DNA from 4 places in the Nonomuraea sp. NPDC003754 genome. Region 1 is predicted to be linked to each of the others. Evidence: riboswitches for the same ligand, from Rfam matches in the RefSeq annotation. Region 1 holds a riboswitch; each other region holds the start of a gene.
What was found. Region 1 has a riboswitch for cyclic di-AMP ahead of ACWEVS_RS22505 (C40 family peptidase). Riboswitches for the same ligand answer to the same signal wherever they lie in the genome.
Positions count from the first base shown of each region.

Region 1 (4,466 bases):
CCGGCCGTAGCTCTCGCTCATCTCGCGCAGCACCCGCAGGTAGGCGCTCACCGCGGGCGGGCGGCCCGGCGCCGGCAGGACGGCGGCGCTGATCCGCCTGGCGGGCAGTCGCGGCGCGGGCTCGACCAGCCGGATGCCGGAGCGCACGGCCATGCCCGCGATCGACGGGTGGAGCATCACGCCCACGCCCGCCGCCACCAGGCCCTGGCGGCCGTTCCAGTCGTCGCACAGGTGGGCGATCCTCGGCGCGCGTCCCATCGCGGCCCGCAACTGCGCGACGGGGGCCAGGCCGTCGGGGTGCGTGCCGTCGATCCAGGGCTCGGCGGCGAGGTCGGCCAGCCGTACCCGCTCTCCGGCCGCCAGCGGATGCCCGGCCGGCAGGGCGACCAGCAGCTCGTCGTCGAACAGGTCGAGCACTTCCAGCTCCGGGTCGGGGACGGGATCCCACGAGGTCAGCAGGGCGACGTCGGTGGCGCCCTCCACCAGGCCGGCGGTGACGGGGCACGCGACGTCAGGGCCGCCGACCTTGAGGGAGAGCTCGACGCCCGGGTGGTCGGCGGCGAAGCGGCGGAAGCTCTCGGGCACGAACCTGGTGGCCGCGCTCGGGAAGGCGGTGACCCTGACCCGGCCGGTGTCCGCCGTGGCGAAGGCGCGCAGCCTGGTCTCGAACAGGCTCATGCCGTCGAGCACGGCCATGGCCTGCTCGATCGCCGCCCGGCCCGCCTCCGTCGGCTGGACGCCCCTCGGGCGGCGGTGGAAGAGCGTGACGCCGGTGTGGCGTTCGAGCATGGCGATCTGCCGCGAGACGGCGGGCTGCGTCATGGAGAGCACCTCGGCCGCTCCGGAGAACGAGCCGCGCCGTCCGACCTCCACCAGGACGCGTAGCGACCACCCATCAAGCATGCGCCGAGTGTATGTCGCAGGGATTAAGCCTTAATTCTCCTTATACCGGGAGTGTGAGGAAAGTAACGGATGCGATCTGACAGGTCGCCACAGAAGCAACTGTGAGCAGGGTCACATTCGGATAACGAAACCCGGTGTAGAGCAGCGACTCCTCTTCTGACAAGAACCAGTCGGTGATCTTGACAGCTTTGCCCGGCCTTTGCCTGGCCTTGGGGCGCCGGGTACGTTCTCGCATCGCGGCGACCAAGCCATGGCGCCGGAACCGCTCACCGGCCCCCCAACGGCCGGTGCACGCATAAAGATCCGCTGGTCGCCGCGCCGTAACCCCAGACAGGCGTGCGCGGTCGACCCGCCGAGTCCGTGCGGCATGGAGCACGGAGCCGGGGACCCACGTTCCTGGGGTGAATCCGGCCTGCGGGCCGGAAGGGCGACTTCCCCGCCCGAACCCGTCAGCTAACCCGGTAGGCATTGGTGGAAGTCCCAAGGAGACATTCTGTCTACCCCCTCTAGCACAACCCGTCTGTCCTGCCTTGCCCTCAGCGGCGTCGTGGTGGCGATGGGAGGGATCGTCCTCCACGCACCCGCGGCGCAGGCGACAGTGACCCCGGCGACAGCGGCCCCCGCGACCACCACCCTGGTGACCCCGGTGACCACCACCCTGGCGACGACGACGACCGTGAAGACGGCGCCGGCCGTACAGGCGGGCGCGGCGTCAACGGCCGCGGCGACACGGCAGGCCAAGGCGGCTCGACAGCGGCTGAAGGCGGCCAAGGCCGTCGCCACCGCCAAGAAGCAGATCGGCGACCCCTACCGCTTCGGCGGCACAGGACCCGGCGCCTTCGACTGCTCGGGACTGGTCCAGTACTCCTGGGCCAAGGCCGGCATCAAGATCCCCCGCGTCACGTACAGCCAGTACGCGCGCATCAGGAAGAAGGTCAGGTGGAGCGATCTCAAGCCTGGTGACCTGATGTTCTTCCGCGGGAAGGGTCACGTCGGCATGTACGTCGGCAAGGGCCGGATGGTCCACTCGCCGAGCACGGGCAAGACCGTGCGGATCGAGAAGCTCGGCGGCTGGCGCAAGGCGTCCTTCGCCGGCGCGGTCCGCCCCGGCGCGTAACCCCCGGCCGCCGGACGCCCGAAGCCCCGGCGCGTAGCCCCCGGCCGCCGGACAGGCCTAAGCCCCGTCCATCCCCCTCGGACGGGGCTTCGGCCTGTCCGGGCTAGCATCACAGCCGTGGTGACCCGCAGAACCCTGCTGGCGGCCGCGCTGGCCGGACCGGCGATCTGCACGGTGGCCGGGTCCGCGGGACGCCGCCTGCCGCCCGAGGCCCGCGCGCTCGGCGAGTCAGGCGTCGTCGTCGCCTACGGCGCGCGCTCGCTCGTCGTCGGGCACCACACCGCCGCCGCCCTCCTGCGCGACCTGGCCACGCGGGCCGACGCGGCGGCCCTCACCGTCTCGGCGGTCCTGCGGCGCGCCGTACGGCCACGGGTCGTGGTGCCCAGGACCACCGCGGAGGCGGCCGCCCTCGCGGGCACGGGCCCCGTCGACGGGCTGGCCGCGCTGGCCTCGGCGGAACAGGTGATCGTCCTGCCCGGCGCCTTCGCGCGCCTCACACCCGTGGGCCGCGACGTCGTCCTCACCCACGAGCTGACCCACGTGGCCGCCGGAACGGAAGGGCGGCCCGTGTGGCTGCGGGAAGGGTTCGCCGACTACGTCGGCTACCTGCGCTCGGGACTCGCGACGCGGGTGGCGGCGGCGGAACTGGCGGCCGAGGCACGCGCGGGACGGCTGCCCGGCGCGCTGCCCGCCGACGCCGCCTTCGCGCCGGGCACGCCCCGGCTCGCGCAGGTCTACCAGGAGTCATGGCTGGCCTGCCGCCTGATCGCCGCCAGGTACGGCGAGCGGGCGCTGGCCGACCTCTACCAGCGGGCCGCCGGAATGCGGCTCGGCCAGGCGCTCGAGCCGCTGGGCCTGTCGGTCCGCGCGCTCGTCGCGCACTGGCGGGAGTATGTCCGCAACGAGCTGACAGGCGCGGAGGGAGACGGATGAGGCGGCTGGACCGGCAGGCGGGCATCGCGTTGACGGTGCTCGGGGTGGCCATCCTGGTGGTCGTGGTGCTCACCACGCCGTGGGACGTCATGGCGGGGGCGCCCACGGTGCCGCCCGACCCCGCACAGGACTTCACCTCCGCCCAGATCGCCCGCTCCCGCGCCTTCGACGCGGCCACGAGCGTGCCCTCCTACCTGTCGCTCGGCCTGACCGTCGTGTTCGCCGGCCTGCTCGTGGCCACCCCCCTCGGCGCGCGGCTGCTGCGCGGGCTGAGGGGGCCGTGGTGGCTGCGGGTCGTCCTCGGCGTCGTCGTGCTGACCGCCGTCGTCGAGGTGCTGCGCTGGCCGCTGGGCATGTGGTTCGAGACCGAGCTGCGCGCCTTCGGGCTGTCCACCCAGAACTGGTGGAGCTGGACGGGCGACCGGCTCAAGTCCATCGGCGTGCGGGTCGCGCTGCTGTCGGTCATGGTGCTCGCGATCGTCGGCCTGGCCAGGCGCTTCAGGCGGTGGTGGGTGCCCGTGGCGGCCGGCGCGTTCGTGCTGACGGTGGGCGCCTCCTTCGTCTACCCCGTCGTGTTCGAGCCGATCTTCAACGACTTCGCCCCGATGCCCGCGGGAGAGCTGCGTACCGACCTGCTCGATCTGGCCAGGCGGGCCGACGTGCCGGTCGAGGACGTGCTCGTCGCCGACGCCTCCCGCCGGACCACCGCGCTCAACGCCTACGTCTCCGGGTTCGGCGCCACGCGCAGGATCGTCGTCTACGACACGCTGCTGAAGGCGCCGGACAAGGAGGTGGAGCTGATCATCGCGCACGAGCTGGGGCACGCCACGTACGACGACGTGCTCCACGGCACGCTCGTGGGCGGGCTCGGCGCGGCCTTCGGGGCGGTGCTGCTGTTCTGCGTGGCCCCGCTGTGGCGCCGGCCGTTGTCGGACCCGCTGGCGGTGGGGGCCGTCATGGGGTTCCTGTCGCTGGTGACGGTGTTGTCGGGGCCCGCGCAGAACCTCGTCAGCCGTCACGTCGAGGCGAGGGCCGACCTGCACGCGCTGGACCTGACCCGGGACCCGGGGACGTTCATCGCGATGCAAAAACGGCTTGCTGTTACCAACATTTCGGACTTGTCGCCTGATGCTGTGGAATATGTGCTCTATGCCTCGCATCCGACCGCGCCGCAGCGCATCTCCATGGCCCGCTCATGGGAGCTCATGAACGCCCCGTGAGCAGGGCGCTTCTCATGACCTCCGCCCCTGCCGCGCCCCGGCCCCGCCCCGCCTCCCGGCGGACGCGCCGTGCCGGCCGGCCGGATGTGGGCGGGGTGGCGGCGTGACCAGGGTGCTCATCGTCACCAACGACTTCCCGCCCAGGCCGGGCGGTATCCAGTCGTTCGTCCACGGGCTGGCCCTGCGCACCCCCTCCGTGATCGTCCATGCCTCGCGGTGGCGCGGCTGGGAGGAGTTCGACGGGCGCCAGCCGTACCCGGTCGTCCGGCATCCCACCTCCCTCATGCTGCCCA
Region 1 covers NZ_JBSGJX010000017.1:159,170-163,635, reverse strand. Annotated here, with positions in the region: gene ACWEVS_RS22510 (LysR family transcriptional regulator) at 1-903, opposite strand, end outside; gene ACWEVS_RS22515 (NlpC/P60 family protein) at 1-10, shown strand, start outside; cyclic di-AMP (ydaO/yuaA leader) riboswitch at 1,244-1,386, shown strand; gene ACWEVS_RS22505 (C40 family peptidase) at 1,460-2,020, shown strand; gene ACWEVS_RS22500 (hypothetical protein) at 2,138-2,953, shown strand; gene ACWEVS_RS22495 (M48 family metallopeptidase) at 2,950-4,173, shown strand; gene ACWEVS_RS22490 (glycosyltransferase family 4 protein) at 4,277-4,466, shown strand, end outside.

Region 2 (4,466 bases), on a different contig from region 1:
ATCTTCACGACCACGGTGCCGGCGAACTTGTCGGCGAAGGTCTGCTGCAGCGGCTTGTCCCAGAGGTGGGAGGCGCCGTTGACGCCGATCGCGGCGAAGGCCAGCAGGCCACCGAGGATCGGGATGGCGTTGAGGATCACGCCGCCCCAGGTGATGCCGGCCCGCTTGATGGCGGAGTCGCTCTCCAGACCGCCGGGGGGCAGCGAGCCGCCAACCGGGACGATCTTGATACCCATGATCATCTTGCCGACCGTTTGCCCCTTGGACTTGGTCAGCAGGAACTCGTAACCCACGTAGAACAGCGCCGCGAGGACGGCGAGGATCGCCGCGAGGACGAGCGGGTTCATGCCGGTGAACGTGCCGGTGGCGAGGTCGTAGCTCGGGCCCGCGACCATGAACAGGACCGTGCTCACGATGATCCAGAAGACCGCGAAGATCACGCCGTCGACGATGCGGGCGACCAGGCGCTGCCACCACTCGGCGAGCGGGGCGGGTGCGCCGGGCGGCTGCAGGCCGGCCGGAGCGCCGTACGGCTGGCCGTAGCCGGGCTGGCCGTAGGCGGGCGGCTGCTGCTGGCCGTAGCCGGGCTGGTAGGGCTGCTGCTGGCCGTAGGGCGAGGACTGGCCGTAGCCGGGCTGCGACTGGCCCTGCTGGCCGTAGCCCTGCTGACCGTAGCCGGGCTGCTGGCCGTAGCCGGGCTGCTGACCCGAGGAGGGCTGGCCGTAACCGGGCTGCTGGCCGGACGCCGGCTGGCCGTACCCGGGCTGCTGCTGGCCGTAGCCGGGCTGCCCGTACTCCGGCTGCTGGCCGTACTCGGGCTGCTGGCCGGAGGAGGCCTGCTGCTGGCCGTAGCCCTGCTGGCCGTACTCGGGCTGCTGGCCCGAGGCGGCCTGCTGGCCGTAGCCGGGCTGGCCGTACTGCTGGCCGTAGCCCTGCTGACCGTAAGGCTGCTGGCCGGAAGCGGGGGGCTGCTGGCCGTAGCCCTGCTGGCCCGAGGAGGGCTGGCCGTAGCCGGGCTGCTGGCCTGACGCGGGCTGGCCGTAGCCCTGCTGTCCATAGCCGGGCTGCTGCTGGCCGTAGCCCTGCTGGCCCGAGGAAGGCTGGCCGTAGCCGGGCTGCTGCTGCTGGCCGTAGCCCTGCTGGCCGTAACCGGGCTGCTGGCCGTAGCCCTGCTGGCCGTAGCCTTGGTCGGGCTGGCCCTGTGACGGCTGACCGTAGCCGCCGCCCTCATGGCGATAGCCGACGATCGTCACGTCAGGATCCGGCTGCTCGCCAGGGCGTCCTGCGTTCTGCTGACCGTATCCGGAATTGTCGTCAGGTTGGTCCGGGTACGGCGGCTGTCCGGTGCTCACCGTGTCACCTCGCTTCGATGGCGCATGTGGCACATGTCAGGACACATGCTTGCTGTTGCCCAACGTATCGACATGAGTATCAACAATCACCTTTCCTCTTGGTCAACGCCGTAGTCAACTGCGTCCAGATGAAGCAGCATCCTGGTGTTGCCAAGGGTGTTGGGCTTGACGTGCTCGAGGTCCAGAAACTCGGCCACACCCTCGTCGTAGGAGGCCAGCAGCTCGGCGTAGACCTCGGGTGATACCGGCGTTCCCTGGATGGGCACGAAGCCGTGTCGGGCGAAGAAGTCGACCTCGAACGTCAGGCAGAAGACCCGGCGAAGGCCCAGGTCGCGAGCCGTTCTCACGAGCGCGGTAACAATACGGTGACCGACGCCTGAACCTTTGGCCGCGGGATCGACGGCGACCGTGCGAATTTCGGCGAGGTCCTCCCACAGCACATGGAGCGCGCCACAGCCGACCACCTGGCCGCCGCGCTCGGCGACCCAGAACTCCTGGACGTCCTCGTACAGCGTGACCGTGGCTTTTTCGAGAAGCTTGCGGCCCGCCCCCGCGTAGATGTCGACCAGGCGCTTGATCGACCTGACGTCCGGCGTGCGGGCGCGCCGTACGACGATCTCGGTGTCCTGCATTGGGCGCTCGACGACCTGCTCCATGGCCCTTCAGCGTACCGAGCTTGTTTCGGCCCATCCCTAACTACCATCACATGACCTCACGTAGTGAGGCGAGCACGCTCCGCATCGACGCACGACATGCCCGACAAATCTCTGCCAATCCGGGCAAAGGGCACGCAATACCCTGGTTGATCAGGCTTTCGCGTGACCCGCCCGTGATCCTTTGTTTGCGCATCCTCTACTGGATCCGTAGTTCTGGTTGAGCACGAACCTGGCTTGCACTAGTGTCCAGCGACGATGTCACCCACGCAGCCAGGCGTGGGTGACGCGCCTAATCCCCCACCACGGGGAGCCGGGGACCCGCCGGCGGACCACCGACCGCCACAGGGGTGAGTCCGAGTCCGTGCTCGGTAGGGCTGCTCCGGCCCGAACCCGTCAGCTAACCCGGTCGGCGGCTACGAGAGGAGCTGGTTGGTGAAGCGCAGGCGCACTCACGAGGGGAAGTCCGCGGGCAAGCACGCCCGCCCCCACGAACCGGGCTCCCCCAGGAAGCGGTTCGCCGTCGTGAGCGCCGCGATGGCCGCCCTCGCCCTCGCCATGCCGCTGAGCCCGGCCGCCGCCGACCCCAAGCCGACGCTCAAGGAGCTCGCCGAGCGCGTCGAGAAGATGCACAACGACATCGAGACGCTCACCGAGCAGTACAACGGGCAGCGCGAGAAGCTCAAGGGCGTCAAGAAGTCCGCCGAGACCGCCAAGAAGGTCCTGGCCACCAGCGAGGCCGATCTGGCCGCCAAGCGCGCCCGAGCCACGCTCGTGGCCGAGAGCACCTACATGTACGGCGGCCTCGCCGACGGCCTGGCCTTCACCTCGTCGGGCGACCCCGACTCCTTCCTCGACGCCGCCGCCACCTCCTACGCCCTCGGCCAGCAGCAGGGCCAGGAGGTCAAGGAGCTCGCCGAGTCCATCGCCGCCGCCGAGAAGGCGAGGGCGACCGCCAAGACACGCCTGGCCGAGGTCCAGAAACTCGTCAACGACCTCGGCAGCAAACGCGACAAGATCACCTCGATGGTCGCCAAGACCGAGAGCAGCCTGTTCCGGCGCGCCCTGGGCGAGGCGGGACGGCCGGGCACCCGCGCCAGCAGGGTCAACCTGCCCATCATCGGCAGCGGCAAGGCCGCGCAGGCCGCCCGCTGGGCGCTGACCCAACAGCTCAAGCCGTACGTGTGGGGCGCCGAGGGGCCGAGTTCCTTCGACTGCTCGGGCCTGGTCATGGCCGCCTACCAGCAGGTGGGCATCAGCCTGCCGCACTACACCGGCGACCAGTGGACGGCCGGCACCCACATCTCGCGCGAGCAGCTACGCCCCGGCGACCTGGTCTTCTTCTACAACGACCTGCACCATGTGGGCATCTACATCGGCGGCGGGATGATGGTGCACGCGCCCCGCACGGGTGACGTCGTCCGGGTCGCCGCGATCGCCAACAGGCCGTTCGCGGGAGCCGTACGGATCGCCGACTAGATCAGTCGCCGGCGCGCGGCCCAGGCCACGGCCTCGATGGCCGTGGCGACGCCGATCCTGTCGCAGATGACGCGCAGGCGGCGGCGGACCGTGCGGCCGCTGATCTCCAGCGTTCTGCCCACGCGGTCGACCGTGACACCCTTGGCCAACTCCGCGAGGAGATCCAGGTCGTCCTGGCTCAACACGACTCCGTCGTCGGTGAGCACATCCATCGGGAGCCCTCCCCCCAACAGCACAACTCGGCGACGTCTCGGCTCGAGCACCGCTGCTCGTCCCGCAGACGGTAAACGCATACTCGAAAGGTCGTCAAGGTTGATTCCACGAAGCGCTTGACGGCGACTATTGACTTGATCGTTTCTATATGAAGAACTCGCGCGACATACGGCGCGAAGATCAGGCCACAACCGGCCGACCGCAATGCGCTCTTATCCTGAATTTCACGCCGTTTTTTCAGCGGTCTGCCCGGCGTCATAGCGTTCGCGGGCAAGCTCGACATCCTCGATGTGACTCTCCGCCCATTCCTTGATCGCGGCCATGAGTGGGAGCAGACTCGTTCCGAGTGGCGTGAGCTCATAATCCACGCGCACCGGCACCGAGGCGGTCACCGTTCTGAAGACCAGCCCGTCCCTTTCCAGCCCGCGAAGCGTCTGCGTCAGCATCTTCTGGCTCACGCCCGCGACCGTCCTGGCCAGATCGCTGTATCGCATCGAGCCGCCGGCCAGGGCGGTGAGTATCAGGCTGACCCATTTGTCGCTGAGGGTGTCCAGCAGCTTCCTCGAGGGGCACTGCGCGACGTACGCGTCGTACTCCTGCTTGGCCGCGGCACGGCGCGCGGCCGCCGTCGTGGTCGCCATGCGAGCTCCTCCGGGTGGCTTACGCACTTCCAGGTGCCTTCTTACCAGAAGAGAGCTTCTCTCCCTAGGGTCGTCCGCATGACAACCATGCGTGCCCTCATCGGCGGTTCCGGCTCTCCCGAGCTCAT
Region 2 covers NZ_JBSGJX010000013.1:133,088-137,553, forward strand. Annotated here, with positions in the region: gene ACWEVS_RS18495 (RDD family protein) at 1-1,352, opposite strand, end outside; gene ACWEVS_RS18500 (amino-acid N-acetyltransferase) at 1,439-2,008, opposite strand; cyclic di-AMP (ydaO/yuaA leader) riboswitch at 2,285-2,435, shown strand; gene ACWEVS_RS18505 (NlpC/P60 family protein) at 2,441-3,484, shown strand; gene ACWEVS_RS18510 (LuxR C-terminal-related transcriptional regulator) at 3,481-3,696, opposite strand; gene ACWEVS_RS18515 (winged helix-turn-helix transcriptional regulator) at 3,922-4,338, opposite strand; gene ACWEVS_RS18520 (NADP-dependent oxidoreductase) at 4,417-4,466, shown strand, end outside.
Region 2: linked by a shared signal. The riboswitch ahead of ACWEVS_RS18505 (NlpC/P60 family protein) and the one ahead of ACWEVS_RS22505 (C40 family peptidase) in region 1 are both predicted to bind cyclic di-AMP.

Region 3 (4,466 bases), on a different contig from region 1:
CCACACCACGGACGGGCTCGCCCAGACCTCCCCCGATGGAACGATCCGGATCGACGAGATGCTCGTCACCACCGACAAGGGCCACCATCTCGTGCGCCACGTGGTGACGCCGTTCGAGGGCCCGCTGGTCATCTACGTGCGGCTGGACAAGGAGCGGGCCAACCTCGCCTTGGCCCGCTACCGCCTGCAGGCCATCTCAGGACAGTTGACCTCGTGACATGCCGGCACTGGACACGCTGCTCGCCGGGCTGGCGAGAGAACGCTCGACGGGCGCCCTGCGGGTGGGGCGGGCCGGCGCGATCTTCATGGACGCCGGCCGGGTCACCTACATGGAGTGCGCGGACACGCCGAGGGCCGAGGACGTGCTGATGGCCAGCGGCAGGGTCTCGGCGCCCGCCCTGCGCAGGGCCCAGCGCGAGGGCGGCGCGCGCCTGGTCGACTACGGCATGCTCACCAAGGGCGAGCTGCAGCACTGCGTGCTCGGCGCGGTCCTCGACGCGGCGTACTTCCTCCTGCCGGTCACCGGGACCAGGCCCAAGTTCCGGCCCGGCGAGCGGCACTGGCTCGGCTCCCACTGGTTCTTCGAGGTCGAGGAGATCGTCCGCGAGTGCGGCAGGAGGCGGGCCCAGCTGGAGCGCGTCTGGCCGTCGGCGGACGTGGACACCGCCCCGGTCGCGCCGGTCAGGCGGCCGCCGGGCCACCGTGTCGTGCTGAGCGACCTGCAGTGGGAGATCCTCGTCCACGCCGACCGCGCGGCCACCCCCCTGGAACTGGCCATGAGGCTCGGCCGGCCCGGCTACGCGACGCTGCTGGCCGTACGGCGGCTGGCGGCGGCGGGGCTGCTCACCCGTCCGGAGGGTACGGCGCCGCCGCTGCCGCGACGGGTCGACCGGGTTCCGGAGGCCGGGCCGCGCCACGACCCCGACGCTCCTGCTCTGCCCCTGGGGCCCGTGGTGACCGCGGACCCGACCGACGTGAACCTGCTGTTGCGGCTGAAGAAGGCGCTGGAGGAGCTGTCGTGAGGTTCCCCTCACTCAGAAGGAGGCCACCGGTGGAGCTGCGGGACGAGGTGCTGAAGGAGATGATCCTGTTGCGCGAGCGTACGCCCGACGTCAGCGGAAGCATCGCCTGCAGCGTGGACGGGCTGACCATCGCCAGCGACCTGACGGGCGGCAACGTCGAGCAGACCGCCGCGCTGTCGGCGGCGCTGCTGGCCCTCAGCAGACGCATGGCCGTCATGGCCGGCAAGGGTGCCCTGGAGGAGACCCTCATCTCGGGCAGCGCGGGCTTCGCCGCCTTCTACACGGCCGGCCCCACGATCGTCCTCACAGTCCTGGCCGAGCCCGGCACCAATCTCGGGCTGCTGCGGCTGGAGGGTCGCAAGACGGCGGCGAGCGTCGCCGCCATCGCATCGCGAAAGTGACTCGCATTCACACGGAGGAAACGCATGGCCAGCATGGACGTCTCTCTCAAGGAGATGATGGCGATCGACGGCGCGCTCGGGGCCGTCGTGGTCGACTACGGCAGCGGCATGGCGCTCGGCGCCCTCGGCGGCTCCAAGGACCTGGACCTGCAGGTGGCCGCCGCGGGCAACACCGAGGTCGTCAAGGCGAAGATGCGCACGATGGAGTCGCTCGGCCTCAAGGAGGTCATCGAGGACATCCTCATCACGCTGACCGGTCAGTACCACATCATCAGGCCGATGACCGGCAGGGGCGGCAAGGGACTCTTCCTTTACCTGGCGCTGGACCGCACCAGGGCGAACCTGGCGCTGGCGCGCCACCAGCTGCGCGGCATCGAGGAGAAGCTCGAGGTCTGACGGACCACGCCCCGTGTCCGCGGCGCGGCGGGCACGGGGCGTGCCGTACGACCGGCCCGCGCCTTCTTCAGCCGTGTGTACTCCGGCTTTACCCCGGCGCCGCTGCCGATTTCATGATTTTTATCCCCTTGATCGGCTTTCCTGCCGCGCCCGCGCAACCCGTTGTTTTTCAGGGGTTTCCGCGCTCTCCGCGCCTGCTGAATCGTGACGATAAAGGGTAGATCCTCTTTCCGATTCATGGGTTTGCTTTTGCCTTTGGGGTGATTTGCCCATAGAGTCCTTTGCGTTACCGAGCGGTGACCGTGCTCTTCACCAGGGAAGAGTCGGCCGGTCGGCGCCGAATCCCGCGACTGCGGGAACCGGGGACCCATCTCTTTGGGGTGAATCCGGCCTCGTGCCGGTAGGGCATCTCCACGCCCGAACCCGTCAGCTAACCCGGTAGGCGAGATGGAGAGGACACCACCCTTGTACGACAGCCCCCCGAACTGAGCGGCGCTTCCCCCCGCTTCCTTTCGCGCTCTGTCTTTTCGCGTAGCGACTGCTAGGCCCATGCCCGGCTACGCCTTTGCCTGATCTTCATGTGAGCGCGGATTTCCTATCCCTCGCACAAAGGACTTTCATGACCCGCCGCTTTGGCATGCGCGCTTCCGCCCTGCTCGTCACCACCGCCCTCGCCGTCGGTTCCGGCGCCGCCGCCGCTCTCGCCGAGCCCACGGAGCCCGACCTCGCCCGGACCACCCAGCAGCGGACCCTCCTCCAGGGAGGCACCACCGCCTCCTACTTCTGGGACGACTCCTCCGGCCGCGCCGGCGACACCGGCCTGCCCGCGAGCGGCATCTCGATGCGCAAGGGCCTGGCAGCCAGCCCGAGCTGGCCCCTCATGACCGAAGGCTACGTCGTCTACAAGGGTAAGAAGGCCCCCTTCTTCGTGGGTGACCGTGGTCCTGGCGTGCCCTCCAGCAGCGGCGTCATGCTCGACCTCGACGCCAAGACCTTCGCCTACCTCACCGGCGGCGAGTTCAACTCCGACACGCTGATGGTGAACGGCAACGGCGGTCAGGGCCACATCAAGGTCCAGTACGTCATCACCAAGTGGGGTGACGGCGTGGGCAAGAAGAACCACCCCGTCGCCTTCTCCACCGGCGCGTGGGGTCGTATGGACCACAACCCGGCCAAGCCGCCGGTCGACTACCTGGCCCTGGCCGAGAAGAAGAAGGCCGAGGCCGCCAAGAAGGCGCAGGCCGCCAAGAAGGCCGAGCTGGTCGCCGCCCGTGAGGCGGACGAGCAGGAGTCCAAGGGGACGACGGCCGCCGCCGCGTCGGTCAGGCCCGCCTCCTTCGACGGCCCGGTGCGCACCACCGCCGCCCGGAGCGCGACCGAGGACGACAGCCACACCGGCACCGCGCTGGCCCTCATCGGCGGTCTCGCGATCGTCGGCGGCGTCGGCTACCTGGGCCGCGACCACCTGCGCAAGGTCGTCTCCCGCTGATCTCCCTCTTGTCGTCATGCGAAACAGAATGAGATTCTGCTTCGCATGACGCTCATGGCGCGCGCCAACGGCATCGACATCGCCTACGACCCCATCGGTGACCCCCAAGACCGGCCCCTTCTGCTGATCATGGGGCTCGGCTCCCAGCTCGTCCACTGGGACGACGAGTTCTGCGAACTGCTCTCCAGGAGGGGCCACCACGTCGTCCGCTTCGACAACCGCGACGTGGGGCTCTCCACCCACTTCCGCGAGGCGGGCGTGCCCGACCTCACCCCCGGCGCGGCGGCGCCGTACCTGCTGAGCGACATGGCCGGCGACGCGGCGGGCCTGATGGACGCGCTCGGCTGGCCCGCCGCGCACGTGGTGGGCATCTCGATGGGCGGCATGATCGCCCAGGCGCTCGCCATCGGGCACCCCGGCAGGGTGCTGACGCTGACCTCCATCATGTCGACGCCCAGCCCCGAGGCCGGGCCGCCCACCCCCGAGGCGATGGCCGCGCTGTTCGGCCCGCCCGCCGCCGACCGGCAGGGCGCGATCGAGCGGGCCCTGGAGGTCTGGTCGGTGATCGGCTCGCCCGGCTACCCCCTCGACCGCGAGCGCGTCGCCCGGCTGGCGGGCCTGGCCTTCGACCGCGACCACGATCCCGCCGGGACCACCAGGCAACTGGCCGCGATCCTCGCCTCAGGCGACCGTAGCGAGGGGTTGGCGGGCGTGCGGGTGCCCACCCTGGTGGTCCACGGCGAGGCCGACCCGCTGGTCCAGGTCTCCGGCGGCCGGGCCACCGCCGCCGCGATCCCCGGCGCGCGGCTGATGACCTTCGAGGGCATGGGCCACGACCTGCCCCGCCCGCTGTGGGAGCAGGTCATGGACGCGATCACAGATCTTCAAGCGCGCTCCGCAGCCGCCGCAGCAGGCTGAGGTCCGCCGGTTCGTGCCGCATCTCGGTGCCGGGCGGCGCGGGGACCCGCTTGGGCAGCGCGGGCGCCCTCCTGGGCTTGACGAGCAGGTCGGCCGCCGCCAGTTCCCGTACGGCGAGCAGCACCGTGTAGGCCGTGGTGTCCAGCCGCCTGGCCAGTTGCAGCGGTGTCGCGGTGCCGTCGGCGTGGACCAGCACCTCCCACTGCCGGGCGCTCAGCGTGACGCGATCGCCCGGCAGGC
Region 3 covers NZ_JBSGJX010000023.1:113,117-117,582, reverse strand. Annotated here, with positions in the region: gene ACWEVS_RS27100 (roadblock/LC7 domain-containing protein) at 1-217, shown strand, start outside; gene ACWEVS_RS27095 (hypothetical protein) at 219-1,022, shown strand; gene ACWEVS_RS27090 (roadblock/LC7 domain-containing protein) at 1,052-1,423, shown strand; gene ACWEVS_RS27085 (hypothetical protein) at 1,448-1,819, shown strand; cyclic di-AMP (ydaO/yuaA leader) riboswitch at 2,145-2,279, shown strand; gene ACWEVS_RS27080 (hypothetical protein) at 2,439-3,308, shown strand; gene ACWEVS_RS27075 (alpha/beta hydrolase) at 3,354-4,226, shown strand; gene ACWEVS_RS27070 (hypothetical protein) at 4,183-4,466, opposite strand, start outside.
Region 3: linked by a shared signal. The riboswitch ahead of ACWEVS_RS27080 (hypothetical protein) and the one ahead of ACWEVS_RS22505 (C40 family peptidase) in region 1 are both predicted to bind cyclic di-AMP.

Region 4 (4,466 bases), on a different contig from region 1:
CTCGAGCCGCAGCGCAGCTGGGAGGTCAACCAGCCCGAGCAGCTCACGACGGTCCTGGACACCCTCGAGGGCATCCGGCGCGAGTTCAACGAGGCCGGCGGCGCGAAGATCTCGCTCGCCGACCTGATCGTGCTGGCCGGCTCGGCCGCCGTCGAGAGGGCAGCGGGCGAGGCCGGCGTGGCGGTGACGGTGCCGTTCCGCCCGGGCCGTACCGACGCCACTCAGGAGCAGACCGACGTCGAGTCCTTCCGGGTCCTGGAGCCGCGGGCCGACGGGTTCCGCAACTACCTGCGTTCCGACGAGAAGACGCAACCGGAGGTGCTGCTCGTCGATCGTGCCTACATGCTGAACCTGACTCCGCCCGAGATGACCGTCCTCATCGGCGGCCTGCGTTCCCTCGGAGCCAACGTCGGCGGTACCCGGCACGGCGTCCTCACCGACCGGCCCGGTGTGCTCACCGCCGACTTCTTCACCAACCTGCTCTCCCCGGGCACCCGGTGGAAGGCATCGGACTCCGAGGAGCATCTGTACGAGATCCGCGACGTGGTCACCGATGAGGTGAAGTGGACCGCCACCGCGGTCGACCTCATCTTCGGCTCCAACTCCCAGCTACGGGCCCTCGCGGAGGTCTACGCCAGCCAGGACGCCCGCGACAAGTTCGTGACCGACTTCGTCGCGGCCTGGACCAAGGTCATGGAACTCGACCGGTTCGACCTCGCCTGACCCGTGAACGCCCCCGCCGCCGAGGACGGCCGCGGGGGCGGCGGAGGCGTATCGGTCCAGGCGGCTCGCCATCGCCTGCTTTCAGTTCATCGAGACGTGGACGTGGTCGTAGTGGTTCTCGGTGATGCTGCCGCGGTCGGACATCGGCCGCCAGCCGCTGCCGCTGTTGATCCGCTGCCGCCAGATCACGTACTTGACGCCCAGGCGGGTCTGGTTCTTCACCGCCCACGCCGCGATCTGGTCGCCCAGCGTCCGGTTGACGGCCGCGGGCATGGAGCCGCCCGAGCTCATCATGAAGTCGCAGGCCCGTCCGAGGGGGTGTTCCCCGCTGCTGCCCGACCGGTAGCAGCCCACCTCGAACGGCAGCGCGAACGTCTTCTTGATGGTGTCGCGCATGAGCCGGGTGCGCGGGGTGATGTTGTCCGACCCGGCGGGAAGCTCGGGCGCCCAGCTGCCGTCGGCCTTGCGGCCAGGACCGGTCGGCACGAGGGCCTGCAGCTTCTTCTCGATGTCCTTGATCATGCCCTCGGCGGCCTTCCGGTCGCCGGCGACCTGCTCGGTCTCGGTCCTGATCCGGTCGGCGAGCGCGGTGGCCGCGTCGGCGGCCTGCTTCTTGGTGTCGCGCGCCGCGGCGACGTTCTTGACGACCGCGTCCTGCTCGGCGCTCATCTGCTCGAGCAGGGCGGCGGTGTTGAGGTCGGGGGTGAACAGCAGCGTCGGCAGGTCAGGGGTGCTGGCCTGGTAGCGCAGCTCGGTGATCCTCGAGGCCTCCTTCTCGGCCGTGACCAGGGTCTGCTCGGCCGCCGCGAGCTGTTTCCCGGCCGCTTTCGCGTCCTTCTGGGCCTTGGCCAGCGAGACGCGCTTGGCGTTGTAGGTCCGGATCAGCTTGTCGACCCGGGTGTTGAGCTTCTTCAGCTCGGTCCGCAACTGCGGTTCGGACGGCTTGGGGGCAGCCGAGACTGCGGTCGCGGAACCGATCACGAGGGACAGCGCGGCGACAGCACCGCATGCGAAACGGGACGTGGGGGACGCCACGAACGATCCTCTCCGTCTGCCGGCCGGGTTAGCTGACGGGTTCGGGCGGGAGAAGCCCTACCACACGCGTGGATTCACCCCAGGTTCTCGATGGGTCCCCGGCTCCGGGCAACGCGCCCAGGATTAGGCATGTGACGGCTGTGAAAGCCGACGAATCGGGATATTAGTAGTAAATCCCCCGTAATGCGACCTCAAGCGGACATTAATTAGTGATCTACTTGTGATCGAAGCAGCCGTGCCGCGTCCTCGGGCAGAACGTCGTTGACGAAGGCGCCCATCGCCGACTCCGAGCCCGCCAGGTACTTCAGCTTCTCCGGCGCCCTGCGGATGCTGAACAGCTCCATGTGCAGGTAGGCCAGGTCGCGGCCGTGCCGTACGGGGGCCTGGTGCCAGGCGGCCACGTACGGCATGACCACCCCGAACAGCCCGTCGAGCGCCTTCAGCACGCGGGTGTAGACGGGGCCGAAGGCGGCGCGCTCCTCCTGGGTGAGCGCCGCCAGGTCCGGAACCTGGCGGTGCGGGTAGAGGTGCACCTCGAACGGGTAGCGGGCGGCGGCCGGCACGAACGCGGTCCACAGCTCGTTGGCGGCCACCACACGCTCGCCCGCCCGCTCGGCGGCCAGCACGTCGGCGAACAGGTTCGGCCGCTTGGCCGCGGCCGCCAGGTGCAGGCGGGTGCGCGGGGTGACGTAGGGGTAGGCGTAGATCTGGCCGTGCGGGTGCGCCAGCGTGATGCCGATCTCGGCGCCCCTGTTCTCGAAGCAGAACACCTGCTCCACGCCCGGGATCGCCGACAGCTCGGCCGTGCGGTCGGCCCAGGCCTCCATCACCAGCTCCACCTGCTCGTCGGACAGCGCCGAGAAGGAGGAGCCGTGGTCGGAGGTGAAGCAGACGACCTCGCAGCGCCCGACCCCCGGCCGCACCTCGCTCAGCCCGCCGGGGGCGGTGTAGGTGCCCAGGTTGGTGGAGAAGCTGGGAAAGCGGTTCTCGAAGACGGCGACGTCGTAGTCGGCGGCCGGGATCTCGGTCGGCTTGCCGGGCCTGGTCGGGCACAGCGGGCACTCGTCGGCCGGCGGCAGGAAGGTGCGGGTCTGCCGGTGACCCGCCATCGCCACCCACTCCTCGGTGAGCGGGTCGTAGCGCAGTTCGGAGGCCGCGGGCCTGGGCGGCAGCTCGCGCTCGTCGATCGCGCTCCGGTCGGCGTCGTCGCGCCGGTCGAAGTAGATCAACTCTCGGCCGTCGGCCATGTGCGCGATGGTGCGCTTCACTTGATGTCCTCCGCGATGATCAGTTCTCCCGCCCGCTCGGCCAGCTCCGCGCGCGCCTCGTCCGGCAGGGCCGCGTCGCTGATGACGACGTCGGCCTCCGACAGCTCCGCGATCGTGCTGATGCCGACCGTGCCCCACTTGGTGTGGTCGGCCGGGACCACCAGGCGATGTGCCGAGGCGACCAGTTCCCTGTCGGTCTCCGACTCCAGCAGGTTGGGGGTGGTGAAACCGGCCTTGGTGCTCATGCCGTGCACGCCCAGGAACAGCGTGTCGACGTGGAGCCGCCTGATGGCCGCGACGGCGACCGGGCCGACCAGGGCGTCGGACGGCGTGCGGACGCCGCCGGTGAGCACCACCGTGCGGTCGGCGCGCGGGCTGCGGTGGAAGACGTCGGCGACGGGGATGGAGTTGGTGATGACGGTGAGGTCCGGCACGTCGACCAGGTGGTGGGCCAGCGTCCAGGTGGTGGTGCCGGCCGACAGGGCGACGGCGGTGCCGGGGCGGACGAGCGTGGCCGCCCTGCGGGCGATCGCGTCCTTCTCCGGCTGCTGACGCATCGACTTGGCGGCGAAGCCCGGCTCTTCCGTCGAGCCGGGGCCGTTGATCGTGGCCCCGCCGTGCACCTTCTCGAGCAGGCCCCGCTCGGCGAGCGCCTCCAGGTCCCGGCGAATGGTCATGTCGGAGACGCCGAGCTCGCGGACGAGGTCGGCCACCCGGACTCCGCCGCTGCGACGGACGCGCTCCAGGATCGCCTGTTGCCGCTGTGGTGCGAGCATGTGCCCTCCTTCCAACAGATTCCACCAAATTATGACACATCTATGTTGAAACATGGGGAGTGGAATCTGGCGAAGGCCTTGTCCGGGCCGCCGCCTTCGCGAGAGGTTGGGATCATCACATGAGGAGGTAGGCGATGGCGAAGCGCGCCCGCAAGACCAAGGCCCGCAAGAAGAAGGCGGCCAACCACGGCAAGCGTCCCAACGCTCGCTGAGGCAGGACATCGGGTACACCGCGTACGCCGCGTACGCCGCGTACCCGATGTCCGGTCCCCCCTCTGGCGCCACGGGCAGCGACCGCGGCGATCCCGTACAACGCGCTGACCGGCGCGGTTGCCTGCCTTCGTCACCGACGGTCGCGATAGTGTGACCCATGATGTCGCGTGGACTGCGGATCCTCATCGGCCTCGCGGCCGCGGTGGTCATCCTTGCCGGGCTCAGGCGCGCGAGCGCGATCATGGCCCCGGCCTTCCTCGCGCTCACGCTGACGATCGCCGTCAGCCCGCTGCGCGCCTGGCTGAAGCGGCGCGGCGCGGCCTCGTGGGTGCTGGTGACCGTGCCGCTGACGGTCGTGCTGCTGGTGCTGCTGGCGTTCGTGGGTGCCCTGGTCGTCTCGGTCGCACGGCTGGCCGGCCTGCTTCCCCAGTACGCCGACGAGTACCACCAG
Region 4 covers NZ_JBSGJX010000047.1:11,160-15,625, reverse strand. Annotated here, with positions in the region: gene katG (catalase/peroxidase HPI) at 1-723, shown strand, start outside; gene ACWEVS_RS38480 (coiled-coil domain-containing protein) at 805-1,758, opposite strand; cyclic di-AMP (ydaO/yuaA leader) riboswitch at 1,762-1,898, opposite strand; gene galT (galactose-1-phosphate uridylyltransferase) at 1,965-3,026, opposite strand; gene ACWEVS_RS38470 (DeoR/GlpR family DNA-binding transcription regulator) at 3,023-3,802, opposite strand; gene ACWEVS_RS38465 (50S ribosomal protein bL37) at 3,937-4,014, shown strand; gene ACWEVS_RS38460 (AI-2E family transporter) at 4,173-4,466, shown strand, end outside.
Region 4: linked by a shared signal. The riboswitch ahead of ACWEVS_RS38480 (coiled-coil domain-containing protein) and the one ahead of ACWEVS_RS22505 (C40 family peptidase) in region 1 are both predicted to bind cyclic di-AMP.